Regions from separate parts of the Microbacterium sp. CnD16-F genome, predicted to be linked through region 2. Evidence: predicted binding sites of a transcription regulator. Region 2 holds the regulator's gene; each other region holds the start of a gene.
The links. The regulator HrcA, encoded in region 2, represses chaperone genes, less so after heat shock. The targets are predictions, from matches to a motif close to TTNGCACTCGNNNNNNNCGAGTGCNAA.
Positions count from the first base shown of each region.

Region 1: the regulator HrcA is predicted to act here: its motif matches at 3,425-3,451, upstream of NH287_RS09565 (Hsp20/alpha crystallin family protein).
Region 3: the regulator HrcA is predicted to act here: its motif matches at 6,526-6,552, upstream of groES (co-chaperone GroES).

Region 1 covers NZ_JAMXSA010000031.1:2,638-12,587, forward strand. Annotated here, with positions in the region: gene NH287_RS09550 (DUF3459 domain-containing protein) at 1-1,276, opposite strand, end outside; gene NH287_RS15260 (prolyl oligopeptidase family serine peptidase) at 1,322-2,011, opposite strand; partial or broken gene NH287_RS15265 (S9 family peptidase) at 2,174-3,109, opposite strand; gene NH287_RS09560 (hypothetical protein) at 3,146-3,373, opposite strand; gene NH287_RS09565 (Hsp20/alpha crystallin family protein) at 3,513-3,962, shown strand; gene NH287_RS09570 (MarR family winged helix-turn-helix transcriptional regulator) at 4,037-4,465, opposite strand; gene NH287_RS09575 (LPXTG cell wall anchor domain-containing protein) at 4,502-5,035, shown strand; gene NH287_RS09580 (TetR/AcrR family transcriptional regulator) at 5,251-5,796, shown strand; gene NH287_RS09585 (PhoX family phosphatase) at 5,871-7,931, opposite strand; gene NH287_RS09590 (long-chain-fatty-acid--CoA ligase) at 8,160-9,869, shown strand; gene NH287_RS09595 (aldo/keto reductase) at 9,950-9,950, shown strand, end outside.
Region 2 covers NZ_JAMXSA010000011.1:23,080-33,029, reverse strand. Annotated here, with positions in the region: gene NH287_RS05030 (PhoH family protein) at 1-356, opposite strand, end outside; gene NH287_RS05025 (HIT domain-containing protein) at 403-750, opposite strand; gene NH287_RS05020 (16S rRNA (uracil(1498)-N(3))-methyltransferase) at 795-1,532, opposite strand; gene dnaJ (molecular chaperone DnaJ) at 1,535-2,650, opposite strand; gene hrcA (heat-inducible transcriptional repressor HrcA) at 2,682-3,716, opposite strand; gene hemW (radical SAM family heme chaperone HemW) at 3,787-5,004, opposite strand; gene NH287_RS05000 (DUF1990 family protein) at 5,004-5,654, opposite strand; gene lepA (translation elongation factor 4) at 5,664-7,514, opposite strand; gene NH287_RS04990 (ExeM/NucH family extracellular endonuclease) at 7,726-9,950, shown strand, end outside.
Region 3 covers NZ_JAMXSA010000027.1:6,373-16,322, reverse strand. Annotated here, with positions in the region: gene NH287_RS08900 (low molecular weight phosphatase family protein) at 1-308, shown strand, start outside; gene NH287_RS08895 (holo-ACP synthase) at 536-892, shown strand; gene alr (alanine racemase) at 898-2,013, shown strand; gene tsaE (tRNA (adenosine(37)-N6)-threonylcarbamoyltransferase complex ATPase subunit type 1 TsaE) at 2,010-2,513, shown strand; gene tsaB (tRNA (adenosine(37)-N6)-threonylcarbamoyltransferase complex dimerization subunit type 1 TsaB) at 2,562-3,230, shown strand; gene rimI (ribosomal protein S18-alanine N-acetyltransferase) at 3,227-3,724, shown strand; gene tsaD (tRNA (adenosine(37)-N6)-threonylcarbamoyltransferase complex transferase subunit TsaD) at 3,726-4,784, shown strand; gene NH287_RS08865 (hypothetical protein) at 4,781-5,269, shown strand; gene NH287_RS08860 (class I SAM-dependent methyltransferase) at 5,271-6,470, opposite strand; gene groES (co-chaperone GroES) at 6,641-6,937, shown strand; gene rarD (EamA family transporter RarD) at 7,069-8,007, shown strand; gene NH287_RS08845 (ABC transporter substrate-binding protein) at 8,154-9,515, shown strand; gene NH287_RS08840 (ABC transporter ATP-binding protein) at 9,726-9,950, opposite strand, start outside.

The DNA of each region.
Region 1 (9,950 bases), on a different contig from region 2:
CCAGCACCAGTACGACGGTCCCGTCGCCGGGTCGCTGGTAACCCACGACCGACGGCGCCGGTACGTCGAAACCGATGAGGCGCGCCCCGTCGAACTCCGGCGTCGTGTGACGCACCGCGAGCAGCTTCGTGATGTCGCGCCGGAGCCGGCCGGCCGAGGTGGCGGCATCCGTCATCTGGGCGTAGCGGTCCCGCGGCTTCTGGCCCCGGTGCGTCCACCGGGCGTCGTCGCGTCGCTCCGGATCGTCGCGGAACGTCGGGTCGTTGAGCTGGCCCACCTCGTCGCCGAGCCACAGCATCGGCAGCCCCGGCAGGCTCAGCAGGAGCGCGTGGGCCAGCACCACCCGCGCCTCGCCGAGCGGGTCGCCGGCCTCGACGCCGGCGAGCGAGGCCGTGGTCCCCGCGACGCCGCCGTCGATCGCGATCCCCCGGCCGAAGGCGGAGCCGTCGGTGTAGCGCGCGGTGAGCTCGGCGGCATCCGTCTGCCATACGACCGCGTCGGCGTCGCGGACGGCGACGACGTCGCTGCGTCCGTCACGTCGCTCGAGCGCGTGCTGCAGGGGAGCGGCGTCCCCGGTGGCGAACGCCTGCCACAGCGGCGCGGACCCGGGGGATGCCGGCAGCACCTCGACCCCGGGCGCACCGATCGCGAGCACCGGGGCGATGACCGCCGCCGTCTCGCGGTCGGGGACGAGGAAGACCTCGACGCCGCGGCCGGACAGGAACAGCAGATCGTCGACGAACACGCGCAGATCCGAGGCGGCGGGGACGTCGACGGCCAGGGCGATCCCCGACAGGCGCAGTTCGGCCGCCAGGTCGGAGAGCCGGTCGATCGAGCCGAGTCCGGGGTCGCCGCGGCGCAGGTCGACGGCGCCGTCCTCGCGCCGGGCGAACGGTGACTGCACGTGCAGCACGCTCACGCCGAGTTCGCGCAGCGCCGGGATCTCGTCGCGGAGCCCGGCGACGTTGCCGGCGTAGCGATCCGCGAAGCACGCCGCGCCGAGGGCGTAGCGCGAGCGGGACATCGGCGCGTGCGCCGCGCGCTGCTCGCCGTGCACCTTGAGTTCGAGCGAGCGACCGTTCGCCGCCACCACCGCTGCGGTCACGAGGTCGGCCAGCAGCGACGACGAGGAGTCCGCCCGCTCGGCGAGGGCGGCGTGCAGCGCGGGAAGGTGCCGACGGATGCGGTCCGCCGCGGCCTCGTCGACGCGGGTGCGCTCCGCAACGGTCGACAGCGTGGCCGCGAGTTCGTCCTCGACGGCCCCCATGGTGCTCATGCGGTGGACCTCCCGCTCCCAGCGTAGAGGGCGGGCGTTCCCGCCTCAGCCGGCGCGGCCCACCGTGCTGTCGAGGAACGCGTGGATCGTCGCGTGCAGCGCCGCGGTGGCCGCCGCGTCGATGGTGCCCGCGTGACCGCCTTCGACGGGCTCGAGGTAGTGCACCTCGGCATCCGTCTCGTCCGCCAACCGCGCCGCCATCTTGCGCGCCTGCACCGGCCCGACCCGGTCGTCGCTGGCCGCCGCGTAGATGAGGGATGCCGGGTACCGCCGCCCGGGCTCGATGAGGTGGTACGGCGAGAAGGTCTTCACGAACTCCCAGTCGGCGGGGTCGTCGGGATCGCCGTACTCGGCGATCCAGCTCGCGCCGGCGGACAGGCGCGTGTACCGGCGCATGTCGAGGAGCGGGACGCCGCAGACGATCGCGCCGAAGTCGTCGGGGTTCTGGGTCAGCATGTTGCCGACGAGCAGGCCGCCGTTGCTGCGCCCGTGGCAGGCGATGCGGTCGGGGGTCGAGACCCCGCGCGCCACGAGGTCGCGGGAGACAGCGGCGAAGTCCTCGTACGCGCGGTGGCGGTTCTCGCGGAGCGCCGCGAGGTGCCATTCCGGGCCGAACTCGCCGCCGCCCCGGATGTTCGCGACGACGTACACCCGACCCTGTTCGAGCCAGGCCGGGCCCACGATCGTCGGGTACTCCGGCGTCAGCGCGTGCTCGAAGCCGCCGTAGCCGTTCATCAGCACGGGCAGCGCCCCGTGACGCTCGCGGGGGCCGACCTCGAAGTACGGCACCCGGGTGCCGTCGGCCGACGTCGCCCAGTGCTGCTCGGCGACGAGACCCGTCGCGTCGAAGGTCGCGCGGCTGCGGTCGACGACCCGCGGCTCCGCGCCCGGGTCGAGGACGAGCAGGGTGGGCGGTGTGAGGAAGCCGCGCGCGACGACCCAGAGCTGGTCGTCCTCGTCGTCGTCCGCCGTGGCGACGTTCGCGCTGAAGAGGTCGTCGTCGCCGAGCCCGAGGTCGAGCTCGACACCGGTCAGCGTCGCCGGGTCGAGCGACACCAGCCGGCTCTGCACGCGGTCGAGGATCGTCAGCACGAGGCGGGTCTTCGTCCACGTCCAGGACTCGAGCACCGCGGTGTCGGTCGGCGCGAACGCGACGCGCAGGTCCGACCCGTCCCCGCTCGTCACGGTCTCGAGGGGGCCGAGCAGGAGGGTGCCCGACGGATGCGTCGTGTCGCCGATGCGCCACGGCGTCGTCGTCCGGACGGCGACCAGGTCGCCGTGCACGTCGGCGTGCGCGTCCTGCGGCACGGCGATCAGGTGCGGTTCGGTGCCGTCCCACACCCATGCCTCGGAGTGGAAGAAGTCGTGCGCGATGACGACGATCGGCGTCGCCGCGCCGCCGGTGTGATCGACGTGCGCGAACACGCCGACGTCCGACGGGACACCCGTGAGGATCGGCGGCGCGTCCTCGAGCGATTCGCCGCGGCGCCAGGCACGGGCGGTGATCGGATAGCCCGAGTCCGTGACGCCGCCGCCGTGCAGGGCCGTGGCGACGAGCAGCGTGTCGCGGTCGACCCACGCGATCACGGACTTCTCCGCGTCGAGGGCGAAGGGGGAGTCCTCGACGAAGCGGCGGGTCTCCAGATCGAACTCGCGCACCACGGCGGCGTCTCCGCCGTCGGGGCTCAGGCGCACGAGCGCGCGGCTGCTGCCGGCCGGCCCGTGCGTCGCGCCGGCGAAGGCCCAGGTCCTCCCCTCCTCGCGGCCCAGTGCGTCGACGTCGAGCAGGACCTCCCAGTCCGGGGTGCCCGCCGTGAAGGCGGCGAGGGACGTCCGGCGCCAGAGGCCGCGCGGGTTGTCGGCATCCCGTCACAGGTCGTACATGAGGTCGCCGTGACGACTCGGGACGACGAGGCGGTCGGGGTCCTGCAGGATGCCGGTGAGCCGGGTCTCGAGCGCGTCGCGGGCAGCGCCCGCATAGGCGCCTTCGGTCTCGGCGGTGCGCTCCGCGGCCCACGCGCGAGCGGCGGATCCGTCGATCTCCTCCAGCCAGAGGAACGGGTCGGCGGGCTCGGGGGCGATCTCGTGGGCGCTCATGCGGTCAGCCTACGGGGCACCTCCGCCGCGTCGTTCGCCGTGCGAGAACCATTGGCACTCTCCATGCGCGAGTGCTAATCTGGAGGTACTTGAGCCGCAGGGGCTCAACTTTCAGACCACTTGGACAAAGGAGAGAATCATGGCGACCTACGACCCGTTCCGTGAAATCGACCGCCTGGCGTCGACGCTCTTCGACACGCGCCGCGGCCCGCGACGGATGCCGATGGACCTGTACCGCGACGGCGACCACTACGTGCTGAACGCCGACCTCCCCGGCATCGACCCGGGCTCGGTCGACATCGACGTCGACGGCCAGCTGCTGACCATCCGCGCCGAGCGCACGCTGTCGTCGGGCGAGGGGGTCAAGTGGATCACGCGCGAGCGTGAGACCGCGAGCTTCCTCCGCCAGCTGAACCTCGGCCAGGGCATCGACACCGACGCGATCACCGCGACCTACAACAACGGTGTGCTGACCGTCACCATCCCGGTGAGCGAGAAGGCCAAGCCGCGCAAGGTCGAGGTCGTCGCCGACGGTTCGTCCCCGACCATCACCACCCGCGAGAGCGAGCCGCAGCCGATCGACCAGTGACCGGCGCACCGCTCCGGCGGTGAGACGACGATCGCCCCGCACCCCGTCTCGGGTGCGGGGCGATTTTTGTGTCGTCAGACGCCGCGCAGGCGAGCGGTGAGCCGCTCGAGTTCGGCGAGTTCGTCGTCGGTGAGCACCGACATCCGCTCGGCGATGGTGCGGCCGTGCGTCGTCGCGAGCCGGCGGAACATCGCCGCGCCCTGCTCCGTGGCGCGCAGCACGGCGCCGCGGCCGTCGTTGGGGTCGGGGCACTTCGCGACGAGCCCGCGCGCCACCATCCGGTCGACCAGGCGCGACACGCTCGGCTGGCTGATGAGCATGTTCGCCGTCACGTCGCGCAGCCGCGCGGTGTGACCCTCGCAGCGCGTGACGGTCAGGAGCACGTCGTATTCGGCGCTCGAGAGGTCGTCGTCCTCAAAGTCCCGCGAGATCTCCGCCAGGACCTCGTGCTGCGCGCGGAAGAGGCTCTCCCAGGCAGCGATGGCGAGGCGACGGTCGGTCATGGCGTCAACTGTAGCGTCGCTCATAGGGTTGACCGCGTGCAGCCCTGGTCCCGTCGTCTCGCCCGTGCCGGAGCCGTCGTCGCCGTCGCGCTCGGCGTTCTCGTGGGCGCTCCCTCGACGGCGAACGCCGACGTTGAGGACTTCTCCTTCGACGGTCTGACCGTCGACTACACGCTGACCCGCGCCGAGGATGGCACGAGTCGGATGCTGGTGGTCGAGGAGTTCGTGGCGCGGTTCCCCGAGACCGACCAGAACCGCGGCATCCGACGGGTGATCCCCGACGAGTACGACGGTCAGCCGCTGCGGCCGAACCTCGAATCGGCGGTGGACGCGGAGGGCGACCCGTGGGACGAGGGCCGTCACCGGGTGGCCGTCGTCGACGAGTCGGGTGAGCTGGTCGGCTGGGCCTCTGTCACTGTGGCCGAGGAAGAGGTCGTCGCCGTCGGCGACGAGCTCGCGTCGGCCGGCGGTCAGTCGGGTCCGGTGTGGATCGCAGGCGGTACCAGTGCGGCGTTGCTCGCGCTCGGCGCCGTGCTGGTGATGCGACGCCGTCGGAGCGCGACCGTCTGACGCGTCACGCAGTAAGGGCCGGCTGGAGAGGCATCCAGCCGGCCCTTGTCCCTTTGCACCAAGAGTGTCCTGCAATCACATGTCGGTAGCTGCCACAGCAAAACATCTACCGTGCAACGAATGTATAACGACGAGATAACGGTGGCAAGGGTTTCTTGTTATCAATTTGTGATGGACGGGCAAGGGGTGCGCTGGAGCTCCCTCGACCCCGGCTCTTGCGCGCAGCGCTCGTCCGCCTGCTGGCGGACCGGCCCCTCGCGGCGGTGTCGGTCGCGGAGCTCTGCCGTGAAGCGGGCGTGCACCGCACCACGTTCTACAAGCACGCCGCGGGGGTCGACGAGTTCGCCGTCACGATGCTGACCGAAGAGATCGACGCGATCGCCGCGATCGGTGTGGACATCGCCACCGAAGCGGATGCGGCCCACGTCTACCACGCCGTGACCCGCCGCCTGCTCGAGTGGCTCGCCGGGAGCCGCGACCTCTACCGCGCCCTGCTCGAGTCCTCGGCCCGCGGCGCGCTGCATGCCGCGCTGAGCGACAGTCTGCGCCGACGCGCCCACATCGCCCTGGAGGAACTCGCCGAGGCGGGTGTCCGCGACGCACCGCGGTCCCCGCGCGACCGCGACGAGGCCGCGGCCTTCATCGCCGGGGGCCTGGTCGGCGTGATGGACGTCTGGATCCGCGAGGACGACACGGATGCCGCAGCCGCCGAGGCCCGCATTTTCCGGTTGATGCCGGAGTGGTGGCCGGGCGTGCACTGAGGCCATCGCGACCCGGACGCCGTTGAGGGCTCGCACCCGGAGCGGGTGCGAGCCCTCGTGCGTTGCGGCCGGGGCTAGGCCCGGTAGACCTGCACGACCGACGGGCGCGGCGCGTTCGGCACATCGCCCCGTCGCGTCGACCCGTAGTCGGGGAACAGCGACGTGGGAGCCGCGACCGTCCCGTTCTCGCCGGGATGTTGCACCGCGACGAAGACGAGCTTCTCGCGGGCGTGGATGACGGGTCCGCACGTCTCGGCCTCGCGGGGGACCGCGAGGAACTGCTGCACGTGACCGCGCTCCCGACCCTCGAGCGGCACGCGGAACAGTCCGTCGTTGAACCCGATCGTGCTGGGGGCGCCGTCGGTCGAGATCCAGAGCGTGCCGTCCTCGTCGAAGGCGAGGTTGTCGGGGCACGAGATCGGCGACACCTTGTCCTTCGGGTAGCCCGCGAAGTAGGTGCTCGGGTCGGACGGGTTGCCGCACTGCAGCAGGATGCTCCAGCCGAAGCTCGTCCCGGCCTGGCCGCGGCGCTCGGTCAGCTCGATCACGTGACCGTACCGGTTGCCGGTGCGGGGGTTCGCCTCATCCACCATCGAGGTCTTGCCGCGGTCTGTGTTGTTCGTCAGTGCGACGTAGACCTTGCCGGTGCGCGGGCTCGGCTGCACGTCCTCGGGGCGGTCCATCTTGGTCGCCCCCACCTTGTCGGCGGCCAGCCGCGTGAAGACCAGCACCTCCTCGATCGTCATGCCCGGCACGACGCTCCTGCCGTTGCGGGTGAGGGCGACCCACTCGCCGGTGCCGTCGAAGGCGCCGTCCGCGGGCAGCGTGCCCGAGCCGTCGATCTGCGCCGCCGGCGAGTCGCCGCGGAAGCGGGCGACGAACAGGTCGCCCTCCGACAGCAGCGTCATGTTCTTCTTGCGCGACGAGCTGATGCGGTTCTTCGAGACGAACTTGTAGAGGTAGTCGTTGCGCTCGTCGTCGCCCATGTAGGCCACCACGCGGCGGTCCTCGGCCACGATGACGTTCGCGCCCTCGTGCTTGAAGCGCCCCATCGCGGTGTGCTTCTTCGGCGTCGAGGTGGGGTCCTCGGGGTCGATCTCGACGATGTATCCGAAGCGGTTGGGCTCGTTGACGTAGCCGGGGTCGAACGAGTTGAAACGGGGGTCGTACTGCTCCCATCCGGTCGACGTCGTGCGCGAGGCACTCGCCTGGTACCGCTTCTGGCCCGTCGTGTCGGCGGCCCAGGCGAAGTAGCCGTTGAAGTTCTCCTCGCCCGAGAGGATCGTGCCCCACGGCGTCGTGCCGCCGGCGCAGTTGCCGAGGGTCCCCTTGACCCAGCGACCCTCCGGGTCGGCGGCGGTGGTGACCAGGTCGGAACCCACGGCGGGACCGGTCAGCTCGAACACCGTCTCGACGGTGATCCGGCGGTTGCGGCGGCCGTCCACGACGTAGCGCCAGGGGGCACCGCGACGACGGCGCGTGATCTCGACGACGGACATGCCCTGCGCCGCCTTGTAGACCTCGCCGCGACGGCGGAGCTCGGCGGCATCCGTCGACGGTGGGAACATGATGTTCGGGTTCACGTACTCGTGGTTGTTGACGAGCACGCCCGTCTTGCCGCTGCGGTCGGCGAGGATGTCGAGGTAGTCGCTGTTGTACCCGAACTGGCGGGCCTGCGCGGTGGGGCTCTGCGCGTCGAGCGAGAAGGTCGGCGCATCGGAGAAGAGGGGGTCGCCCCAGCGGATGATCGGCGACCAGGTGTAGCCCTTCGGTACCGTCAGCGCGTCGACGGATGCCGGGACGGGAGCGATCGGTTGGAACGGCAGGCCGTGGCCGTGCCCGCCGTGGCCACGGGTCGCCTCGATGAGTCCGCCCGGCGTGGCCGACGCCGCGGCGGGGTTCGCGAGGCCGAAGGCGTCGGTCGCGACGACGACCGCGCCGGCCGCCGCAGCGCCGAGGAGCGTGCGACGCGAGAGGGCGAGCTCGGCGATGCTGCGGAACGTCGGGTTGTCCGACCCGTTGCACTCGGGGCCGAGGCAGGCGTCGGCGCACTTGAACCGGCAGGTCACCGCCGACCGCTTGCCGACGGCGTGGGCCGCGAGCGGCAGGTTCGTGCGGGTGGTGGGGGGTTCCAGAATCGTCACCGCTCCAGGATCGGTCGCTGTTCCTGCGACCGGGTGAATCGACGGTGAACGTCGGGTGACGGTCACGGAGCGCTACCCGGCGCACGTCGATGACGTCATTCAGGCGCTGTCGGCCGGGCTCGGGGCCTTCGAGCGCCCCCGTTGACCCCCCGCGTCAACCCTCAGCCGACCCATGGGAGCGCCGCCCTACGCTGGCGGGACACCGAGGAGGACATCACCATGAGCCCGACACCGCCGGCATCCGATCTGCACGACCGCCCCTGGCTGGCCGCGTACGCGCCCGGCGTCCCGAGCGACATCGACCCCGTCGACGAGACCCTCGTGGATCTGCTCGACCATGCGGTCGAGCGCTACGGGTCGAAGGTCGCGACCGAGTTCTTCGGATCCGAGACCACCTACGCCGAACTCGGCGAGCAGGTCTCCCGCGCCGCCAACGCGCTGCGCAAGCTCGGCGTCAGCGCCGGTGACCGCGTCGCGCTCGTGCTGCCCAACTGCCCGCAGCACATCGTCGCGTTCTACGCCACGCTGCGGATCGGCGCGATCGTCGTCGAGCACAACCCGACCTACACCGCCCGCGAGCTGCGGCATCAGTTCGAGGTGCACGAGGCGGTCGTCGCGATCGTGTGGGACAAGGTCGCCGACATCGTCGCGGAGTTCCCGAGCGACGTCGCCCCCGGCGCCATCGTCGCCGTCGACATGACCGACGCGCTGCCGTGGGCGATGCGCACTGCCCTGCGGGTGCCGGTGCCGGCGCTGCGGGCGCGGCGCGAGGCGATGACCTCGAAGCCCACCGCGCGCGGCGTCATCCGGTGGTCGCAGTTCACCAAGGCGCGGCGCCTGTCGCGCAAGCACCCGCGCCCGGTCCTCGACGACACGGCACTCCTGCAGCTGACGAGCGGGACGACCGGGATGCCGAAGGCCGCCGTCCTGTCGCACCGCAACCTCCGCTCCAACGCGGCGCAGGGGCGCGCGTGGGTGCCGGGGCTCCGCGAAGGCGAGGAGACCTTCTACGCCGTCCTGCCGATGTTCCACGCTTACGGGCTGACGCTCTGCCTCACCTTCGCGGTGTCGATCGGCGCGCGCATCGTGCTGTTCCCGAAGTTCGACGTCGACCTCGTCGTCGGCGCGCTCAAGAAGTCGCCGCCGACCTTCCTGCCCGGTGTGCCGCCGATCTACGACGCGCTGTCGCGGGCGAGCACCCGCAAGGGCGTCGACCTCTCGACGATCCGCTTCGCGATCTCTGGCGCGATGAGCCTGCCGGTGCCCACCGTCACGCGGTGGGAGGAGGCGACGGGCGGTCTGCTCGTCGAGGGCTACGGCATGACCGAGACCTCACCCGTCGCGCTCGGCAACCCGATCGGCCCGACGCGGCGCCCCGGCACCGTCGGCGTGCCCTTCCCGAGCACCGAGATCCGCGTCGTCGACCCCGACGATCCGACCGTCGACCGTCCGGCGGGCGAAGCGGGCGAGCTGCTCATCCGCGGACCCCAGGTGTTCCAGGGGTACTGGCGCCGGCCCGAGGACACCGCCGCCGTCCTCCTCGACGGCGGGTGGCTGCGCACCGGCGACATCGTCACGGTCTCGGAGGACGGTTTCGTCACCGTCGTCGACCGCGTCAAGGAGCTCATCATCACGGGCGGCTTCAACGTCAGCCCGAGCGAGGTCGAGCAGGTGCTCACCCTGCACCCCGACGTCGAGTCCGCCGCGGTCGTCGGCGTGCCGCGGCCGACCGGCGGCGAGGACGTGGTCGCCGCGGTCGTGATGAAGGAGGGGGCGGCGTTCGAGGCATCCGCTCTCAAGGACTTCGCCCGCTCGCACCTCGCGTCGTACAAGGTGCCGCGCAAGGTCGTGCAGCTCGACGACCTGCCGCGGTCGCAGATCGGCAAGGTGCTGCGCCGTCAGGTGCGCGAGCAGCTGACCGCGCGCTGATCTGTTAAGGGCTCTCGCCGCCGGCATCCGTGGATGGCAGGGTGGATGCCGCACCCCCGCCACCCCGTCGAAGGAGACCCA
Region 2 (9,950 bases):
ATGCCGAAGACGATCGTGTTCTCCTCGATCGCGTCGACGTACTCCTTCTGGCCGAGCGTCTTCGGACGGATGACCTTGCCGCGCGAGGAGAGGATGGCTTCGCCGAGGACCTCGGAGGGACGCATCCCGCCGTTGTCCCGCAGGATGCGGCTCGACTGGGTGACGTCGCTCGGGTCGAGGCCCTGCCCCGCCCGCGCCATGCCGATGAGTTCGTCGACGAGTTCGCGGGCACGCGCCACGGCGTCGCCCTCGCCGGTGAGCGTGATCTCGTTGCCGCGGACGTGCACCTGCACGTCAGGGTGTTCGCGTTCGACGGTGCGCAGCAGGCGGTCCTGAGGACCCAGCAGCTGCACCATCGCGACGCCGTCCGCGTAGATGCGGTCGACGGTGGGTTCGGTGCTGTCAGCCACCGAGGCTCCCTTCGCTGAGCCCGCCGCCCAGCACGTGGGCGTGGACGTGGAAGACGGTCTGACCGGCGCCGGGGCCGGTGTTGAAGATCAGGCGGAAGTCGCCGTCGGCGTGCTCGGCGGCCAGGCTGTTCGCGAGCCCCACCAGCTCGGCGAGCAGGGCAGGGTCACCCGCGGCGAGCTCGACGACGTCGCGGTACTGCTCGCTCTTGGGGATCACGAGCAGGTGCACGGGAGCCTGCGGGGCGATGTCGCGGATCGCGAACGCGTTCTCGGTCTCCGCGATGATCTCGGAGGGGATCTCACCCCGGAGGATGCGGGTGAACACCGACGACTCGCTCATCCCCCCAGTCTAGTCAGCGGCTCCCGGCGTCGGCCGGTGCCGACTCACCAGCGGCCGAGCGCCCGGTTGACCAGCGCGAGCGCCGCGGGACCGGCGGTCGAGGTGCGCAGAACCGTGTCGCCGAGCCGCACGAGGGTCGCGCCCGCGGCCTGCAACGCGTCGAGCTCGTCGGGCGAGATCCCACCCTCGGGACCGACGACGAGCAGCACGTCACGGGTGTCTGCGGCGTCGAGGTCGACCGCGGAGAGCGCAGCGGATGCCGTGGGTTCGAGCACCAGCATCCGTGCCGACTCGGCCTGCGAGACGAGTTGCCGCGTCGTCACCGGGTCGGCCACCTCGGGCAGCCAGGCACGGTGGGCCTGCTTGGCCGCCTCGCGGGCGATCGACTCCCAGCGTGCGACGCCCTTGGCGACCTTCGCGCCGTCCCACCGCGAGACGGACCGGGCTGCCTGCCACGGGAGGATCGCGTCGACGCCGAGTTCGGTCGCGGCCTGCACCGCGAGCTCGTCGCGATCACCCTTCGCGAGCGCCTGCACGAGCACCGTGCGCGGCGACGGCGCCGGGTGCTCCCGCCGCTCGACGACCTCGACGACGACCTCCTTCGGTGCGACCGAGGCGACGGTTCCCGTGAGCCAGAGTCCGCGGCCGTCGCCCACGGTCACCCCCTCCCCGACCCGGATGCGGCGCACGGCGGCCGCGTGGTGCGCCTCGGCGCCTGTCAGCCGGACGACGTCGCCCGGGCCGGCGGCACCGGCATCCTCGATCAGGAAATGCAGGGCCACGGTCAGCGCTTGAACTTGCCGCGGAGCTTGGAGAACAGGCCCGGGTGGAACTCGGCGAGGTGCGGCGGCGCGGGGCGCGTGCGCTTGGCGAGCTCCTGGACGAGGGCCCGCGACTTCGGGTCGAGGTGCGACGGGGTGACCACCTGCACGGCGACGCGGAGGTCGCCGCGCTGCTCGCCGCGGAGCGGGGTGATGCCGCGCCCGCGGATGGTCAGCTCGTCGCCCGCCTGGACACCCTGGCGGATCTCGAGGTCGACGGGGCCGTCGAGCGAATCGATCGTGACGCTCGTGCCGAGGATCGCGTCGATCATCGACACCTCGAGGGTCGCGAGCAGATCGTCGCCGTCACGGCTGAAGACGTCGTGCGGCGCGACCGTCACCTCGAGGTACAGGTCGCCGTTGGGGCCGCCCGCGGGGCCGACCTCGCCCGATCCGGGCAGCTGCAGGCGCAGTCCCGTCTCGACGCCGGCGGGGATGTCGATCGACACGGTGCGGCGCGCGCGGACGCGGCCCTGGCCCTGGCACGTGGAACACGGGTAGGGGATGGTCGTGCCGTAGCCCTGGCAGGTCGTGCAGGGCTGCGACGTGACGACGTTGCCGAGCAGGCTCCGCACGGTCCGCTGGATCTGCCCTGAGCCGTGGCAGATGTCGCAGGTCACCGGCTGGGTGCCGGGCTGGCAGCACGAGCCCTGGCAGGTCTCACACAGCACCGCCGTGTCGACCTCGATGTCGCGGTGCACGCCGAAGACGACGTCGCCGAGGGTCAGGTCGACGCGCACGAGGGCGTCCTGGCCCCGCTCGCGACGCGAGCGCGGGCGTCCGGCACGCGTGCCCCCGCCGCCTCCGCCGAAGAACGTCTCGAAGATGTCGCTGAAGCCGCCGAACCCGGCCCCGGCGCCGCCGAACGCCCCGGAGTCACCGCCGAGGTCGTACCGCTGGCGCTGGTCGGGGTCGCTCAGCACGTCGTACGCGTGCGTCACGAGCTTGAAGCGCTCCGCCGCATCCTCTCCCGGGTTCACATCGGGGTGGAGCTGTCGCGCCAGTCGGCGGTACGCCTTCTTGATCTCCTCAGGGCTCGCGTCGCGCGCGACACCCAGGACCTCGTAGTGGTCAGCCACAATCACCTCTCCGGCCCGGAGGCCGATTCGTTCAGCGCGACTTCTCGTCTTCTTCGAGCAGACGCGTCAGATAGTGCGCGACGGCACGGACCGCCGCGAGATTGGTGGGGTAGTCCATGCGGGTCGGGCCCAGCACGCCCACGCGCGCCTGCGAGCCGCCGGCGTCGTAATCCCCCGCGACGACGGATGCCTCGGCGAGCCCGAACGGCTCGTTCTCGCGGCCGATGCTGGTCGCCAGTCCCCGGTCGTCCGCGACCATCTCCCCCATGAGGCGCAGGAGCGTCACCTGCTCCTCGATCGCCTCGAGCAGCGGGTAGATGCTGCCGCGGAAGTCCGCTTCGCGACGGGCGAGGGTCGCGGACCCGGCCATGACCATGCGGTCGGAGCGGAACTCGTCGAGCTCCTCGCCGATCGCGCGCAGGACGATCCGCCGGTTCTCCTCGCGGGGGGCCGGAGCCTCCTCCTCGAGGATGCGGGCGATCGCCGCGGCACCGTCGCGGACGCTCTTGCCGGTCAGCAGCGCGGCCATCGCGAGCTTGAGCTGTTCGGCCTCCTCGGCGGACGGCTCGGTCGCGAGGAACGCGACCCGCTGCGAGACCCGGCCGGTGTCGGTCACGACGATGATGACGATGCGGGTGCCGCCGAGGTGGACGACCTCGACGTGCGAGACGTTCGCCCGGGCGAACGACGGGTACTGCACGATCGCGACCTGTCCGGTGAGGCGGGTGAGCGTGCGGACCGTGCGGACGAGCAGGTCGTCGAGGTCGCCGGTGTCCTCCAGGAACGCGCCGATCGCGGAGCGCTGCGCGGAGGTCAGCGGACGGACCTCGGCGAGATGGTCGACGAAGACCCGGTACCCCTTGTCGGTGGGCACACGGCCCGACGACGTGTGCGGCGCGATGATGAGTTCCTCGTCCTCGAGGAGGGCCATGTCGTTGCGGATCGTGGCGGCGGACACACCGAACTGGTGGCGGTCGACGATCGCCTTGCTGCCGACGGGTTCCCGCGTGTCCACGTAGTCCTGGACGATCGCGCGCAACACCTGAAGACCGCGTTCCGAGACCATCACCCCTCCTCCGCTGGCACTCTCGATCTTGGAGTGCCAATTCTACCGCGCGCGGAGCGTTCTGCTCGGATCACTCGGTGAGCGCCCGCACGACGGCGTCGGCGAGAAGCCGCCCGCGGCGGGTCAGCACGATCGTGCCGTGGACCGCCGCCGCGCCGTCGACGAGCCCGTCGGCGATGAGGGATGCCACGTTCCGCCGCCCGATGGCCGTCGCCTCGTCGACGGCCACCCCATCGACGATGCGCGAGCGCAGCAGGATGTCCTCGAGGCGGCGGGCCTCGGCATCCGGTCGCTCCCGTCCCGCGGCCGGGGACTGGCCGACGGCGAGACGCTGGGCGTACGCGGCCGGGTGCTTCACGTTCCACCACCGGAGTCCGCCGATGTGACTGTGGGCGCCCGGGCCGTACCCCCACCAGTCCTGGCCGCGCCAGTACGACAGGTTGTGGCGCGACCGCTGCGCGCCGTTCGTCGCCCAGTTCGAGACCTCGTACCACCCGTACCCCGCCGCGGCGAGCAGTTCGTCGGCCAGCTCGTACATGTCGGCCTGCAGATCGTCATCGGGAGCGGGCACCTCGCCGCGGCGGATCTGCCGCTCGAGTTTCGTGCCGTCCTCGACGATGAGCGCGTAGGCCGAGACGTGATCGGGTGCGAGGGCCGTCGCCGTCTCGAGCGAGGTTCGCCAGTCCTCTAGCGACTCCCCCGGAGCGCCGTAGATGAGGTCGAGGCTGACCGCCAGCCCCGCGTTCCGTGCCGCGGCGACGGCCGTCGCGATGTTCGCGGGGTCGTGGGTGCGGTCGAGGGCGGCGAGGACGTGCGGGACAGCCGACTGCATGCCGATCGACAGGCGTGTCACACCGGCGGCCGCGAGGGTCTCGGCCACGGCGTCCGTCATCGTGTCGGGGTTCGCCTCGACCGTCACCTCGGCACCGTCCGCCAGGCCGAAGGCCTCCCGGACGCCGTCGAGCATGCGCGCCAGGTCGCCGGGCGGCAGGAGCGTCGGGGTGCCGCCGCCGAAGAACACCGTCTGCGCGGGGCGGAGCGGTCCGCGTTCGGCCAGCACGCGCCGGGAGATCGCGATCTCGCGCAGGACCTCGTCGGCGTACGCGTCCTGCCGGGCGCCGCGCAGTTCGGTCGCCGTGTAGGTGTTGAAGTCGCAGTAGCCGCAGCGGACGCGGCAGAACGGGACGTGCAGGTAGACGCCGAAGTCGACGTCGTCCGACACGCGCACGTCGGCGGGCAGAGCGCCGTCGAGAGGAGCGGGATCGCCGAGGGGAAGGGCCGAGCCCATCAGGAGCCGGTGGCGTACATCGGCGACATCGCCTGCAGGTACCCCTGGAACAGGGCGCGACGCCGACGCTTCACCAGCGGACGCCAGAGGCGGTAGAGCACGCCGGTCGGCTTGTCGAAGGCGCGGACCGTGAACCAGACCTCGTCGTCGTCGCGCCATTCGAGCAGGAAGGACTCCTCGCCGCTGACGACGGATCCGCCGACGGTGCCGAGCGAGAACCCGACCCGGCGCGGCTCGTCGACGACCGAGATGACCCGGAGTTCGGCATCGGCCCGCATCCCGCCGACGCGCCCCCGAAGGTGCACGGTCGTCCCGGCGCTCGCGAACGGCACGCCGTCGGCGTCGAAGCGCTGCTCGTCGTCGAGACGACTGGGCTGGACGGCGTTGCCGTCGGCGTCGAAGCCGACACCGGAGTACATCGGACCGGATGCCGGGCGCACATCGGTTACCTGGAGACCCGCCCCGCGCTGCGCTCCCCACCCGAGGAGCGACTCGGTCGAGGTGACGAAACGGCTCTTACCGCTGCCGAGACGCCAGGACGCCTCCGCCGGGGTCGTGCCCTTCGGCGGATAGCCCATGAGATCGGGGGCCTGCGTGGCCCCGACGGCGGCGTAGTCGACGGTCCCTGCCTGGAAACTCCCGCGGCGCATCGTGCCAGCCTACTTCTTGTCCTTGCCCTCGACGTCTCCCGAGAGCGCGGCGATGAACGCCTCCTGGGGGACCTCGACGCGGCCGACCATCTTCATGCGCTTCTTGCCCTCCTTCTGCTTCTCCAGCAGCTTGCGCTTACGGGTGATGTCACCGCCGTAGCACTTCGCGAGGACGTCCTTGCGGATCGCGCGGATGTTCTCGCGGGCGATGATGCGCGCGCCGATCGCGGCCTGGATGGGGACCTCGAACTGCTGACGCGGGATGAGCTTGCGCAGCCGCTCGGTCATCATCGTCCCGTAGGCGTAGGCCTTCTCACGGTGGACGATCGAGCTGAACGCGTCAACCTTCTCGCCCTGCAGCAGGATGTCGACCTTGACGAGGTCGGCGGTCTGAGAACCGGCCGGCTCGTAGTCGAGGCTCGCGTAGCCCTGCGTCTTGGACTTCAGGTGGTCGAAGAAGTCGAAGACGATCTCGCCGAGGGGCATGTTGTAGCGCAGCTCGACGCGGTCCTCGCTGAGGTAGTCCATGCCGAGCAAGGTGCCGCGGCGGGACTGGCAGAGCTCCATGACGGTGCCGACGTAGTCCTTCGGCAGGAGGATGCCGACCTTCACGACCGGCTCGGAGACCTCTGCGACGCGGCCGTCGGGGTACTCGGACGGGTTCGTGACCGTCACGGTCTCGCCCGTGTCGGTCATCACCTCGTACGTCACGGACGGCGCGGTCGTGATGAGGTCGAGTCCGAACTCGCGCGCGAGGCGCTCGGTGATGATCTCGAGGTGCAGCAGACCGAGGAAGCCGCAGCGGAACCCGAACCCGAGGGCGACCGAGGTCTCCGGCTCGTACTGCAGCGAGGCATCCGACAGTTTCAGCTTGTCGAGCGCCTCACGGAGCTCGGCGTAGTCGCTGCCGTCGATCGGGTAGATGCCCGAGAAGACCATGGGCTTCGGGTCGGTGTACCCCGCGAGCGCCTCGGATGCGGGCTTGCGGTGGTTGGTGATCGTGTCGCCGACCTTGGACTGGCGGACGTCCTTCACACCGGTGATGAGGTAGCCCACCTCGCCGACGCCGAGACCCTTGGTGGGCACGGGCTCGGGGCTCGACACCCCGATCTCGAGGAGGTCGTGGGCCGCCTTCGACGACATCATCTGGATCCGCTCGCGCGGCTCGAGCTTGCCGTCGACCATCCGCACGTACGTCACGACGCCGCGGTAGGCGTCGTAGACCGAGTCGAAGATCATGGCCCGGGCGGGGGCGTCGGCATCCCCGACGGGTGCAGGGATGCGCTCGACGATGCGGTCGAGGAGGGCCTCGACCCCCATGCCGGTCTTGCCGCTCACCTTGAGCACGTCGGCCGGGTCGCCGCCGATGAGGTTCGCGAGCTCGGCGGCGTACTTCTCCGGGTCCGCCGCGGGCAGGTCGATCTTGTTGAGGACCGGGATGATCTCGAGGTCGTTCTCGAGGGCGAGGTAGAGGTTGGCGAGGGTCTGCGCCTCGATGCCCTGCGCCGCGTCGACGAGGAGGATCGCTCCCTCGCATGCCGCGAGCGACCGGCTGACCTCGTAGGTGAAGTCGACGTGGCCGGGGGTGTCGATCATGTTGAGGGCGAACGTGCCGTCGGCGGTGGCCCACGGCATCCGGACCGCCTGGCTCTTGATGGTGATGCCGCGCTCGCGCTCGATGTCCATGCGGTCGAGGTACTGGGCACGCATGTCGCGGTCGGCGACCACGCCGGTGATCTGCAGCATGCGGTCGGCCAGGGTGGACTTGCCGTGGTCGATGTGGGCGATGATGCAGAAGTTGCGGAGCTGCGCGGGCGGCGTGGCCGCGGGCTGCAGGGGCTGAAGGGCGCGGGGTGACATGACCAGCCGAGTCTACCGGCGCACGGCCGCGCGGCCGGCCCTCGGATCCGGCACGATAGCCCCCGCGTCGACGACACGCCAACACGCGGTCGCATGAGAAAGAGTTAACCGATCTGACACTTGCGGGGCCGTGGAACCGACCGAATGCTCAATGTGGCGGTCGGTTCCTGCGCGATAAGCCCCGCGCCCGTGCCGCTTCGGGAGATCCCACGTGTCGAACCCACCCGTTCCTGCGCACGCGTCACCGTCCTTCCTCCGCCGCACCGGCGCCCTGCTCACGGTCACCGCCGTGACGACCGCGGGTCTCGCCCTCGTGCCGAGCGCGGCGAACGCCGCCGTGTCGGCCGACGCGCCCGTCGTCATCTCGGAGGTGTACGGCGGCGGCGGCAACAGCGGCGCCGCCTTCAACCGGGACTTCGTGGAGCTCGCCAACACCGGCGACGCGGCGATCGACCTGAGCGGCTTCAGCGTGCAGTACGCCTCCGCGACGGGAGCCACGTGGCAGGTCACGAAGCTCGGCGACATCGACCTCCCTGCGGGCGAGAACCTGCTCATCGGTCAGGCCTTCGGGAGCAACACGTCGCTCCCCGCGTTCGAGGCCGACGTCGACGGCTCGATCGCGATGAGCGGCAGCGGCGCGAAGGTCGCCCTGGTCTCCAGCGAGACGGCCCTCACAGGCGGCACCGGCATCGCCGATCTCGAGCAGGTCGTCGACCTCGTCGGCTGGGGCAGCACCGCCTCGGCCTTCGCCGGCTCCGCGCCCGCTCCCGGCACGTCGAACGCGACGAGCGTCTCGCGCGACGAGGACGCCACGAACACGGCTGACAACGCAGCGGACTTCACCGCCGGCACACCGACGCCCACGGGTCTCGGCGCCGATGTCGATCCCGAGCCGGAGCCCGACCCCGAGCCGCAGGCGGCGACGATCGCCGAGATCCAGGGCACGACGGATGCGTCCCCGCTGACCGGCCGCACCGTCACCACCACCGGCGTGGTCACCGCGCACTATCCCACCGGCGGCTACAACGGCTACGTCATCCAGACGCCCGGCACGGGCGGGGCACTGGATCTCGACACGCACACGGCGTCGGACGCCGTCTTCGTCTACGCGCCGGGCGCCGTCGGCGAGGTCGCGCTCGGCGACACGGTCACGGTCACCGGTGTCGTGTCGGAGTACAACGGGCTCACCGAGATCACGGTCGAGCCGGGCGACGCCCGGGTGATCGAGGACGCGGAGGCGCCGACGCCGGCGACCGTCGCGTGGCCGACCACCGCCGCGCAGCGCGAGTCGCTCGAGTCGATGCTGATCTCCCCGCAGGGCGAGTTCACCGTCAGCGACACCTACAGCACCAACCGCTTCGGCGAGGTCGGCTTGGCCGCCGGCGACGCACCGCTGCGCCAGCCCACCGACGCCGCCCGACCCGGCAGCGACGAGGCGGCAGCCGTCGCCGCCGACAACGCCGCCCGGGGTGTGCGCCTCGACGACGGCGCGGGTCTCGACTACACATCGGCCGCCAACCAGGCGCTGACCCCCGCCTACGTCTCGCTCACCGAGCCGGTGACGGTCGGCGCGGGCGTCACCTTCTCGGCGCCGCTCATCGTGGACTACCGCAACGACGCCTGGAAGCTGAATCCGACCGAGCCGGTCGTCGGCGACGGGACGGGCGCCGATGACGTCGTCTTCGAGAACGTCCGCACCGACGCACCCGAGGAGGTCGGCGGGGATCTGTCGATCGCCTCGTTCAACGTCCTGAACTACTTCACGACGCTCGGCACCGACTCGGCGACCTGCGAGGCCTACTCCGACCGGTTCGGCGACGGCGTCACGGTGCGCGACGGCTGCGCCCAGCGCGGTGCGTGGGACGCCGCCGACCTGGAGCGTCAGCAGGCCAAGCTCGTCGAGGCCATCACCTCGGTGGATGCCGCCGTGATCGGTCTCATGGAGATCGAGAACTCGGCCGCTCTCGGCGAGGAGAAGGATGAGGCGACCGCCACGCTCGTCGACGCGCTGAACGCGGAGGCGGGTGCCGGCACCTGGGCCTTCGTCCCCTCGTCGGCGGATCTGCCCTCGGCATCCGAGCAGGACGTGATCACCAACGCGATCATCTACCAGCCCGCCCTCGTCTCCCCCGTCGGCGCCGCGCGCGCCCTGGGCGACCAGAGCGCCGACGGCGAGGCGTTCGGCAACGCGCGGGAGCCGATCGCGCAGGTGTTCGAGCCGGCCGCTGGCGGCGACCCGTTCCTGTTCGTCGTGAACCACTTCAAGTCGAAGGGATCGGTCGGCCCCTGGCCGGGCGACGCCGACACCGGCGACGGCCAGGGAACGTCGAACGAGTCGCGCGTGCGCCAGGCGACGGCGCTGCGCGACTGGGTCGCGGAGATCCAGGGCGACGTGGATGCGGTGGCCCTCGCCGGCGACTTCAACTCCTACAGCCA
Region 3 (9,950 bases), on a different contig from region 2:
TGGTCGAGCTCGCCCCGGGTCAGCTGCGGACCGCGTTCACGATCCGCGAGTTCGAGCGGCTCGCCGCGGCGACCCCCGACGAGGCGCTGCGGGCCGGTGCCGTCGGCGCGGAGCCGCGGGACCGCCTGCGCGGCGCGCTCGCCGTCCTGTCGGGGCAGCGCGGTCTCGTGCTCCCGCCCGCGGATCTCGCCGACGACGACGTGGTCGACCCGTACGGCCGCTCCCGCGAGACCTACGCACGCTCCGACGCGCAGCTCTCGCCCGGTCTCGACGCCGTCGAGCGCGTCGTCCGCCTCGCCGTCGGCTGATCCCGTCGACCGATCCCGGCGACCGATCCCGGCGGCTGATCCCGGCGGCGGCAACATCCGCGGAGAAATCGGTGCCACGGAGCGACTCCGGGCGGAAAGTCCGCCCTTCTCCTCGCACACTGGCGCCGGATCTCCGAAGTACGTGCTGGCCGCGCCGTGCGAACGTCCTGCCGCGCACCCCGGATATCCTGATCTGATGCCGTAGAGCGCGGCGAGGGGGAGGCGGCATGATCATCGGCATCGGCGTCGACCTCGTCGACATCCCGCGCTTCGAGGCGTCGATCGCCCGCACCCCGAAACTCATGCAGCGCCTGTTCACGCCCGCCGAGCAGGCCCTCAAGCCGCATTCGCTCGCCGCCCGCTACGCGGCGAAGGAGGCGCTCATCAAGGCGCTCGGCGGCTCGGACGGCGTGCACTGGACCGACATCGAGGTGGCCTCCGAACCTTCGGGTCGCCCCGTCTTCGCGTTGTCGGGCGAGACCGCCGTCACCGTCGCCGACCGCGGCATCACGAGCGTGCACCTGTCGCTCTCGCACGACGCGGGACTCGCGACTGCCTACGTCGTCGCGGAGGCGGGATCGTGACCCGGATGCCGGAGGGCGTCGCGCGGGAAGCGGTCATCGACGTCGGCGCGATCGAGCACAACGTACGGCACCTCGCGCGGGTGACCGCGTCGGAGGTCATCGCCGTCGTGAAGGCCGACGGGTACGGTCACGGAGCCGTCCGCTCGGCGCGTGCGGCCCTCGCCGGCGGTGCGGCGCGCCTGGCGGTCGCCGACGTCGGCGAAGCGCTCGAGCTGCGCGCCGCGGGCATCGACGCCCCTGTGCTCGCCTGGTTGCACGCCCCGGGCGCGGATTTCGCCGAGGCCGCCGCCGCCCGCATCGAGCTCGGCGTGTCGAGCCTCGAGCAGGTCCGCGCCGCCGCAGCGGCCGGGTCGCGGGAGCGGCCCGTCACGGTGCAGCTCAAGGTCGAGACGGGGCTCGGCCGCAACGGCATCGCCCCCGCCGACTACGGCGCCGTGTTCGCCGAGGCGGCGGCCCTCGAGGAGGCCGGTGTCATCCGGGTCCTGGGCCTGTTCAGTCACCTCTCCAACACGTCCGCCGCCGACGACCGCACGGCGCTGTCGCGCTTCACGGTCGCCCAGGCGGCGGCCGAAGCGGCGGGTCTCCGTCCGCCGTTGCGTCACATCGCGGCATCCCACGCCGCCCTCGACCTGCCCGAGGCGCGCCTGGGTTGCGTCCGTCTCGGTGTCGCGATCTACGGGCTGTCGCCGTTCGCCGACCGGTCGTCGGCCGACCTCGGGCTGCGTCCCGCGATGACGCTCCGGGCGGCGGTCGCCGCTGTCCGCCGCGTGCCCGCGGGACAGGGGGTCTCCTACGGCTACCTGCACCGCACGGCCAGCGAGTCGACGCTCGCGCTGATCTCGATGGGGTACGCCGACGGTGTCCCGCGCGCCGCCTCGGGAACCGGCCCCGTCTCGATCGGCGGCCGCACGTTCCCCGTCGCTGGCCGCATCGCGATGGACCAGTTCGTCGTCGACGTCGGTGACGCGCCGGTCGCAGTGGGCGACGAGGCGGTGCTCTTCGGCGACCCGGCGACGGGTGTTCCCGCGGCGACCGACTGGGCCGACGCCGCGGACACCATCAACTACGAGATCGTCACGCGCATCGGCCCGCGCGTGCCGCGACGGGAGGTGCGGTCGTGACCGGGGTGGAGCACTTCGAGGGGCGCCGAGAGGTCGCCTCGCCCGAGGACATGGAGCGTCTCGGCCGCGAGCTGGGCGGCGCCCTGCGCGCCGGCGACCTGCTCGTCCTCACGGGTCCCCTCGGCGCCGGCAAGACGACCCTCACCCGCGGTATCGGCGCGGGCCTGGGGGTCCGCGGCCCGGTGCAGAGCCCCACGTTCGTGATCGCCCGCACCCACCCGTCCGAGGTCGGCGGCCCGGCGCTCGTGCACGTCGACGCCTACCGGCTCGGTTCTCCGGCCGAGCTCGACGACCTGGGCCTCGACCCCGACCGGTCGGTCACCATCGTCGAGTGGGGGCGCGGCATGGTCGACGGCCTCGTCGACACGTGGTGGGAGCTCGAGATCGAGCGCGGCTGGAGCGGCACGGGCGTCGACAACGCCTGCGGCACGACCGGCCCCTACGCCGCCGAGCTCGAGGACGCCGCGCCGCGCATCGTCACCGTCACGCGACGTCCCTGACCGCGGCGGCCGCGTCGCGGCATCCGTCCTCCCGATACCCTTGATCCTGTGATCCTCGGCATCGACACGTCCCTCGGCACGGCCGTCGCCGTCACCGATGTCGATGGTGCGGTGCGCGCCGAGGTCGCCAGTGCCGACCCGCTCGGGCACGCCGAGATCATCGGCTCCCTGCTGCAGCAGGTGATGACGGATGCCGCGCACGGCCCCATCGGCGCGACCGGCACTCCGCAGCCCGTCGCCCTGACCCACGTGGCCGCGGGCATGGGTCCCGGGCCGTTCACGGGGCTGCGGGTCGGGATCGCGGCGGCGCGCGCGTTCGCGCTGGGCCGCGGCATCCCGGTCGTCCCCGTCCGCAGCCACGACGCGGCCGCTCTCGCGGTGCTGCTCGCCGACCCGTTCGCCGAGCTGCCGCGGTTCGCGGTCGTCACCGACGCCCGCCGTCGCGAGTTCGCGTACACCGTCTACGACGGCATCGACGACGACGGACTCCCGCGGCGTGCGACCGACGCCACCCTGACCCCGCGCGACGCCGTCGAAGACGCGCTCGCCGCGCACGGCGCCGAGCGCCGCGACGTGACGGTGATCCCGGGTGCGATGGTCGCGCTCGTCGCGGCGCGCGCAGTCGCGGCGGGCCGGGTCGAGTCCCTCGGCGAGCCGCTCTACCTGCGCGCACCCGACGTCACCCTCCCCGGCGCTCGCAAGAAGGTCGGCTCGTGACCCTCCGCACCGCGACCGCCGCGGACCTCGACGACATCATGCGCCTCGAGCGCGCGTCCTTCCCGACCGACGCGTGGAGCGACGCCCTCATGGCGGGCGAGCTCGCCTCCCCCCACGGCCGGTACGTCGTCGACGTCGAGGCCGGCCGCCTCGTCGGGTACGGCGGTGTGCGCGCCGTGCAGGGCGCAGCGGATGCCGACATCCAGACGATCGCCATCGCCGCCGACGCGCGGGGTCACGGCCGGGGCCGCGCGCTGCTGCGCGAACTGCTCGCGACGGCCCGGTCCCGCGGCGCGCGCGAGGTGTTCCTCGAGGTGCGCGCTGACAATCCCGGAGCCGCCGCCCTCTACCTGTCCGAAGGGTTCGCCGAGGTGGGCCGCCGGCCGCGCTACTACCAGCCCGACGACGTCGACGCGATCGTCATGCAGCTGGACCTCGTCGCCTGGGACGCCCGTCGCACCGCGGCGCCGACCGCCGCCGAAGGATGGTGCTGACATGACGCACGAACCCCTGGTGCTCGGCATCGAGACGAGCTGCGACGAGACCGGCATCGGCATCGTCCGGGGACGCACCCTGCTCTCGAACACGATCGCGAGCTCGATGGACGAGCACGCCCGCTACGGCGGCGTCGTGCCCGAGGTCGCCGCGCGCGCCCACCTCGAGGCGCTGCAGCCGGCGATCGAGGCGGCGCTCGCCGAGGCGCAGGTCTCGCTCGACGACCTCGACGCCGTCGCCGTCACGAGCGGGCCGGGTCTCGCCGGCGCCCTCATGGTCGGCGTGGGCGCCGCGAAGGCGCTCGCCGTCAGCCTCGACAAGCCGCTGTACGCCGTGAACCACCTCGTGGGGCACATCGCCGCGGACATCCTCACCGGTGACGAGGTCGAGTACCCGACCGTCGCGCTCCTCGTCAGCGGCGGGCACACCTCGTTGCTCCTCGTCCGCGACCTCGTCTCCGACGTCGAGCTGCTCGGCGAGACGATGGACGACGCCGCCGGCGAGGCGTTCGACAAGATCGCCCGCATCCTCGGTCTGCCCTATCCCGGCGGCCCCGAGATCGACAAGGCCGCCGCGACGGGCGACCCGCAGGCGATCCGGTTCCCGCGCGGTATGTCGCGTGCGTCCGACATGGCCGAGCACCGCTACGACTTCTCGTTCTCGGGGCTCAAGACCGCCGTCGCGCGCTGGGTCGAGCAGCGCGAGGCGGCCGGTGAGCACGTCTCGGTGCCCGACGTGGCGGCATCCTTCCGCGAAGCGGTCGTCGACGTCCTCGTGACGAAGGCGCTCGACGCCTGCGCGCGTCACGACGTGCCCCGCCTGCTGCTGGGTGGCGGCGTGATCGCGAACAAGCGTCTGCGCGACGTCGCGCTCGAGCGTGCGCAGGCCGCGGGGGTGGCCGTCCGCATCCCGCCCCTCTCGCTCTGCACCGACAACGGGGCGATGATCGCGGCACTGGCGTCCGAGCTCATCATGAGTGGTCGCCCCGCCTCGACCCTCGCGTTCGGCGCCGACTCGACCCTGCCCGTCACGACGATCCAGGTGGAGCCCTCGTCATGAGCGACGAGCGGATGCCGCAGCCCGCCGCACCTGCCGCGGACGAGCCCCCCGCCGCCCCCGCCGTCGAGGCGGCATCCCCCGACGTCGTCCTCGCGCCGACGGACACCGCGCTCCCCGGCGCGCACCGGGGCGGTTTCCGTCGGGAGCTCACGCAGCCGCTGCCCGTCGCGCCGCCACTCGCGGTGCACCCGGATCCCGCCGAGGCCGCCGCGCCCGACGTCCGCTGGATCCCCCCGGCGCCGGTGCTGCCGCGCAGCGCCGGCTGGTCGCTGCTGTTCGGGTCGCTCGCGCTCGTGCTGGCCTGCTTCGTCGGCTGGGGGTTCCCGGTCGGCGTGATCGGCGTCGTCCTCGCGGTCCTCGCGCTGCGACGCCCGTGGGAGAAGCGCGAGACCGCGTTCTGGGGCCTCGGCCTGAGCATCGCCTCGCTCGCCTACAGCGCCGGCTGGCTGTGGTGGGCGGCCTCGCAGGGCGCCCTGTCCGGCTGACTCAGACGCGCTCCGCGAGCACGGCGACCCGCTTCGCGTCCCGCCCCTCGCCGACCCTCGTGAGGATCAGCGTCGCTGAGGCGTCGCCGCGCAGCGTGAGCTTGCGCCGGAACTGCGCCGGGTCGACGTCGACGCCGCGCTTCTTGATCTCGACGGTGCCGACGCCCCTCTCGCGGAGGGCGGCGTTGATCGCGGGCACCTTCATCGGCAGGACCTCCCGCACGCGGAACGACTGCACGAACGGGTTCGTCAGGGCGGCATCCGAGGTCAGGTAGGCGATGCCCTCGGCCACCATCCCCGCCTGCAGGTCCCGGGCGACCTCGCCGATCAGGCGCGCGCGGATGACGGCGCCCTCGGGCTCGTGGAGGAAGGCGCCGAGCTCGCGGACCGGCTCGTCGGGCGCGTCGGCGGCCGCCGTCAGTTCCGCCGCGGCCCCGCCCCGCATCACGAGCGCCGAGCGTGCAACGCCGTCGCGACGCAGGGCGCCCGACCACAGCACGAGCTCGACGGTCGAACCGTCGACGCTGATCCACTGCGCCTCGACGTCGTCGGGGAGCAGGCTGCGATCGAGGCCCGGTCCGAGTTTGATGCCCACCGGCATCCGCTCTGCGAGGGCGAACGCCCAGTCGAGCGAGGGTGACCAGTCCTCGGGCCGGGTGCGGCTGGTCTCGCTGTGCCCCGCGGTCCGGCGGGCGGGGTCGAGCCAGACCGCGTCCCAGCCGTCCAGGTCGGTCTCCTCGGCGAGGCCCTGCCGCACGGTAACGGCGTCGCCGAACGGCGCGAGGTTGTAGGCGGCGAGGGCGGCCGTCGTCTCGTCGGCGTCGACCGCGAGCACGTCGAGGCCGATGCCCGCGAGTCCCAGGGCGTCGCCGCCGATGCCGCATCCGAGGTCGGCGACGCGGGTGATCCCCGCGGCCCGGAACCGTCCGGCGTGCCGGGCGGCGACCTCGAGGCGGGTCGCCTGCTCGAGTCCCGCGCGGGTGAACAGCATGCGCTCGGCGAACGGACCGAACTTGCCCTCTGCACGCACCCGCAGGTGCGCCTGACCGACGACGGCCGACACGAGATCGGGGGAGTGGCCGGCGGCACGCAGCCGCGAGACGGCGGCCGCGACCTCGGCGGTGGATGCCAGGGGTCCGACCTCGTCGATCATCCGCAGTCCCTGGGGGGTCAGGAGGGCGGTGAGCTCGGCCTTGTCCATCCGGCCAGCCTAGGTCTCCCCGGTCGGATGGTGCGTCGCCGCATCCGTCATCGTGTTGGCACTCGCGTTGCATGAGTGCCAACCGCGCTCTAGACTTTTGTTAGCACTCTCGGTAAGCGAGTGCTGATGAGTCTTGTAGCAGGACCCCACCAGCAAGAAAGAGGTAGACCGTGTCGGTTTCCATCAAGCCGCTCGAAGACCGCATCGTCATCAAGCAGGTCGAGGCCGAGCAGACCACCGCAAGTGGCCTGGTCATCCCTGACACCGCCAAGGAGAAGCCCCAGGAGGGCGAGGTCGTGGCCGTGGGCCCCGGCCGCATCGACGACAACGGCAACCGCGTTCCGCTCGACGTCGCCGTCGGCGACCGCGTCCTGTACAGCAAGTACGGCGGCACCGAGGTCAAGTTCGGCGCCGACGAGTTCCTCGTCCTGTCGGCTCGCGACGTCCTGGCGGTCGTCGTCCGCTGACACGCAGCGACTGCAGCGCAGGGCCCGGATGCTTCGGCATCCGGGCCCTGTCCCGTTGATGGCAGGATCACGGCGATCGGCGGCAGTGCGGATGACGTGCCCGCTGTCATGACCGTCGTAGGCTTGTGCTCATGACACCCGAGCAGGCCGCGCGCGAGAAGTCCCTCGGGGGCGTCTTCGTCTTCTCGGCCTACGTGCTGTGGGGCTTCCTGCCGCTCTACTTCGTCAGCCTCGCCCCGACGACCCCGTGGGAGGTCGTCGGCTGGCGCATCCTGCTGAGCCTCGTCTTCTGCATCGCGCTGCTCGCGATCACCCGCGGCTGGGGGCGGATGCGGGTCATCCTGCGCGATCGTCGCCTCATGCTCTGGACGCTCCTGGCGGGCCTGCTCATCTACGTCAACTGGCAGGTCTTCCTCATCGGGACCCTGACCGGTCACGTCGTCGAGACGAGCCTCGGCTACTTCATCAACCCGATCGCGACCGTGCTCCTCGGCGTCATCGTGCTGAAGGAACGCCTGCGCACCGCGCAGTGGGTCGCGGTCGGCATCGCGGGCGTCGCGGTGGTCGTGATCATTGTCGCGGTCGGCCGCGTGCCCTGGATCGCGCTCGCCCTCGCGGCGAGCTTCGCGACGTACGGTCTCGTCAAGAAGAAGATCGGACCGTCGGTGGATGCCGTGAGCGGCCTCACCCTCGAGTCCTTCTGGCTCGTGCCGATCGCCGTCCTCCAGCTCGTCCTCGTCGGCGTCACCTCCGGACTGACGATGGGCCGCGAGGGGACCGGGCACACCGTCCTGCTCCTGCTGGCGGGGGCCGTCACCGCCGTCCCACTCCTGTTCTTCTCCGCCGGCGCCCGCCGCACCACGCTGACCGTGGTCGGCATCCTGCAGTTCATCGCGCCGATCATGCAGTTCCTCACCGGGGTGCTCATCCTCGGCGAGCCGATGCCCTTCGAGCGCTGGATCGGATTCGGCCTCGTCTGGGTCGCCGTCGCGGTCTTCACGGTGGACTCGCTCCTGTCGTCCCGGCGCAACCGGACCCGCGCCGAAGCGCTGGTGCCCGACCCCGTCTGACCGCGCTTTCCGAGACCGTTATGGGAGCGTGCCCACCTCGTTACACATCGTTAACGAACGGCAACATTGGGGAGACGAGCGCGCCGCTAGGTTGATCACACCGGGCTGGTCCCGAACTGACCCGTGTCACCACAGCAAGGAGCACAATGAGCGTTCTCTCCCGTTCGCGTTCCGCAAAGGTCATGGGCGCCATCGCCCTGGTCGGCGCGAGCGCATTGGTCCTGGCCGGCTGCGCCGGATCCTCGACCCCCACAGCGTCCGGCGGCGCGTCCAACGAGCCGGCCGGTTTCGAGTTCCCGGTCAACTGCGACGAGGCCGAACCGGCCTCGTACACCCCGGAGTACACCTCCACGTCGGAGGGCCCCGCCACCGACCTCGAGTTCACCATCGGCACCGCGTTGCCTGTCACCGGAAACCTCGCCTTCCTCGGCCCGCCTGAGATCGCCGGCACTGAATTCGCTGCCGCTGAGGTCAACGAAGCGGCGAAGGGTGTGACCATCAACCTCGTCCAGGGCGACTCGGGCGACACCGACAACAAGGCCTACGAGACCGAGATCCCCCGTCTGCTGAACGCGGGCGCCACGGCGATCATCGGCGCGGCGTCCTCCGGCACGTCGCTGCAGTTCATCGATCAGGTCATCGCCGCCGACGCGATCCAGTTCTCGCCCGCCAACACCTCGGCCGCCTTCACGGGTTACGAGGACAAGGGTCTCTACTGGCGCACCGCTCCTTCCGACGTCCTGCAGGGCGAGGTGCTCGGCAACCTCATCGCGGGCGACGGCGCCGAGACGCTCGGCATGATCATCCTCAACGACTCGTACGGAACGGGTCTCGCCTGCTTCACGAAGGCCGCCTTCGAGAACGCCGGCGGCGAGGTGGTCTCCGCGTCGCTGTACAACACGGGTGACACCAACTTCTCGGCTCAGGTCGAGGACGTCCTCGCGGCTGACCCCGACGCCATCGCGCTGATCACGTTCGAAGAGGTGAAGACGATCATCCCCGAGCTCGTGGGTGCCGACTTCCCGAAGGACAAGATGTACCTCGTGGACGGCAACCTCTCGAACTTCGGCGACGAATTCGAGGCCGGCACCCTGACGGGCGCCAAGGGAACCTACCCCGCCGTCGACCCCGACAGCATCGCCACGTTCCGCGAGGATCTCAACGCGTTCTGGACGGGCGAGGGCAACGAGGAGCTCAAGGACTACACCTACGGTCCCGAGTCCTACGACGCGGTCATCCTCCTCGCACTCGCTGCCCTCGAGGCCGGCTCCAGCGAGGGCCCGGACGTCGCTGCGCACTTGCAGCAGGTGTCCGGCGGCTCGGGTGACGGCACGAAGTGCACCACCTATGCGGAGTGCGCCGACATCATCAACGCCGGTGAGGTCGCCGACTACGACGGTGTCTCGGGCCCCATCACCTTCAACGAGGTGGGCGACCCGACGGAGGCATCCATCGGTGTCTTCCAGTACGGCGAGGACAACAACTACTCGTTCCTCAACGTCGGCTGATTCGACGATCACAGAACGGCCCCGGTCCTCGGACCGGGGCCGTTCTCTGTGCACCCGACGCGCCGTCACCTGCAGCGACGGGCCGGTGCTTGGCGCATCGCGACAGGGGAGCGGATGCCGCCCGTCGACGACGTCCGCCGGCGGCATTCCGTGCGCACATGACGACGCCCCCGACCGAAAGGCGGGGGCGTCGAAGGGTCCTTCGGGAGGTCAGGTGCCGAGCGTCCCCAGGTAGAGGCCGATGACCTTCGGATCGTTGAGCAGCTCGCGGCCGGTGCCCGTGTAGGCGTCACGGCCCTGATCGAGGACGTAGCCCCGGTCGCAGATCTGCAGGCACCGGCGCGCGTTCTGCTCGACCATGATGGTCGTCACGCCGGCTTTGTTGATCTCCGAGACGCGGAGGAACGCCTCGTCCTGGCGGGACGGCGACAGACC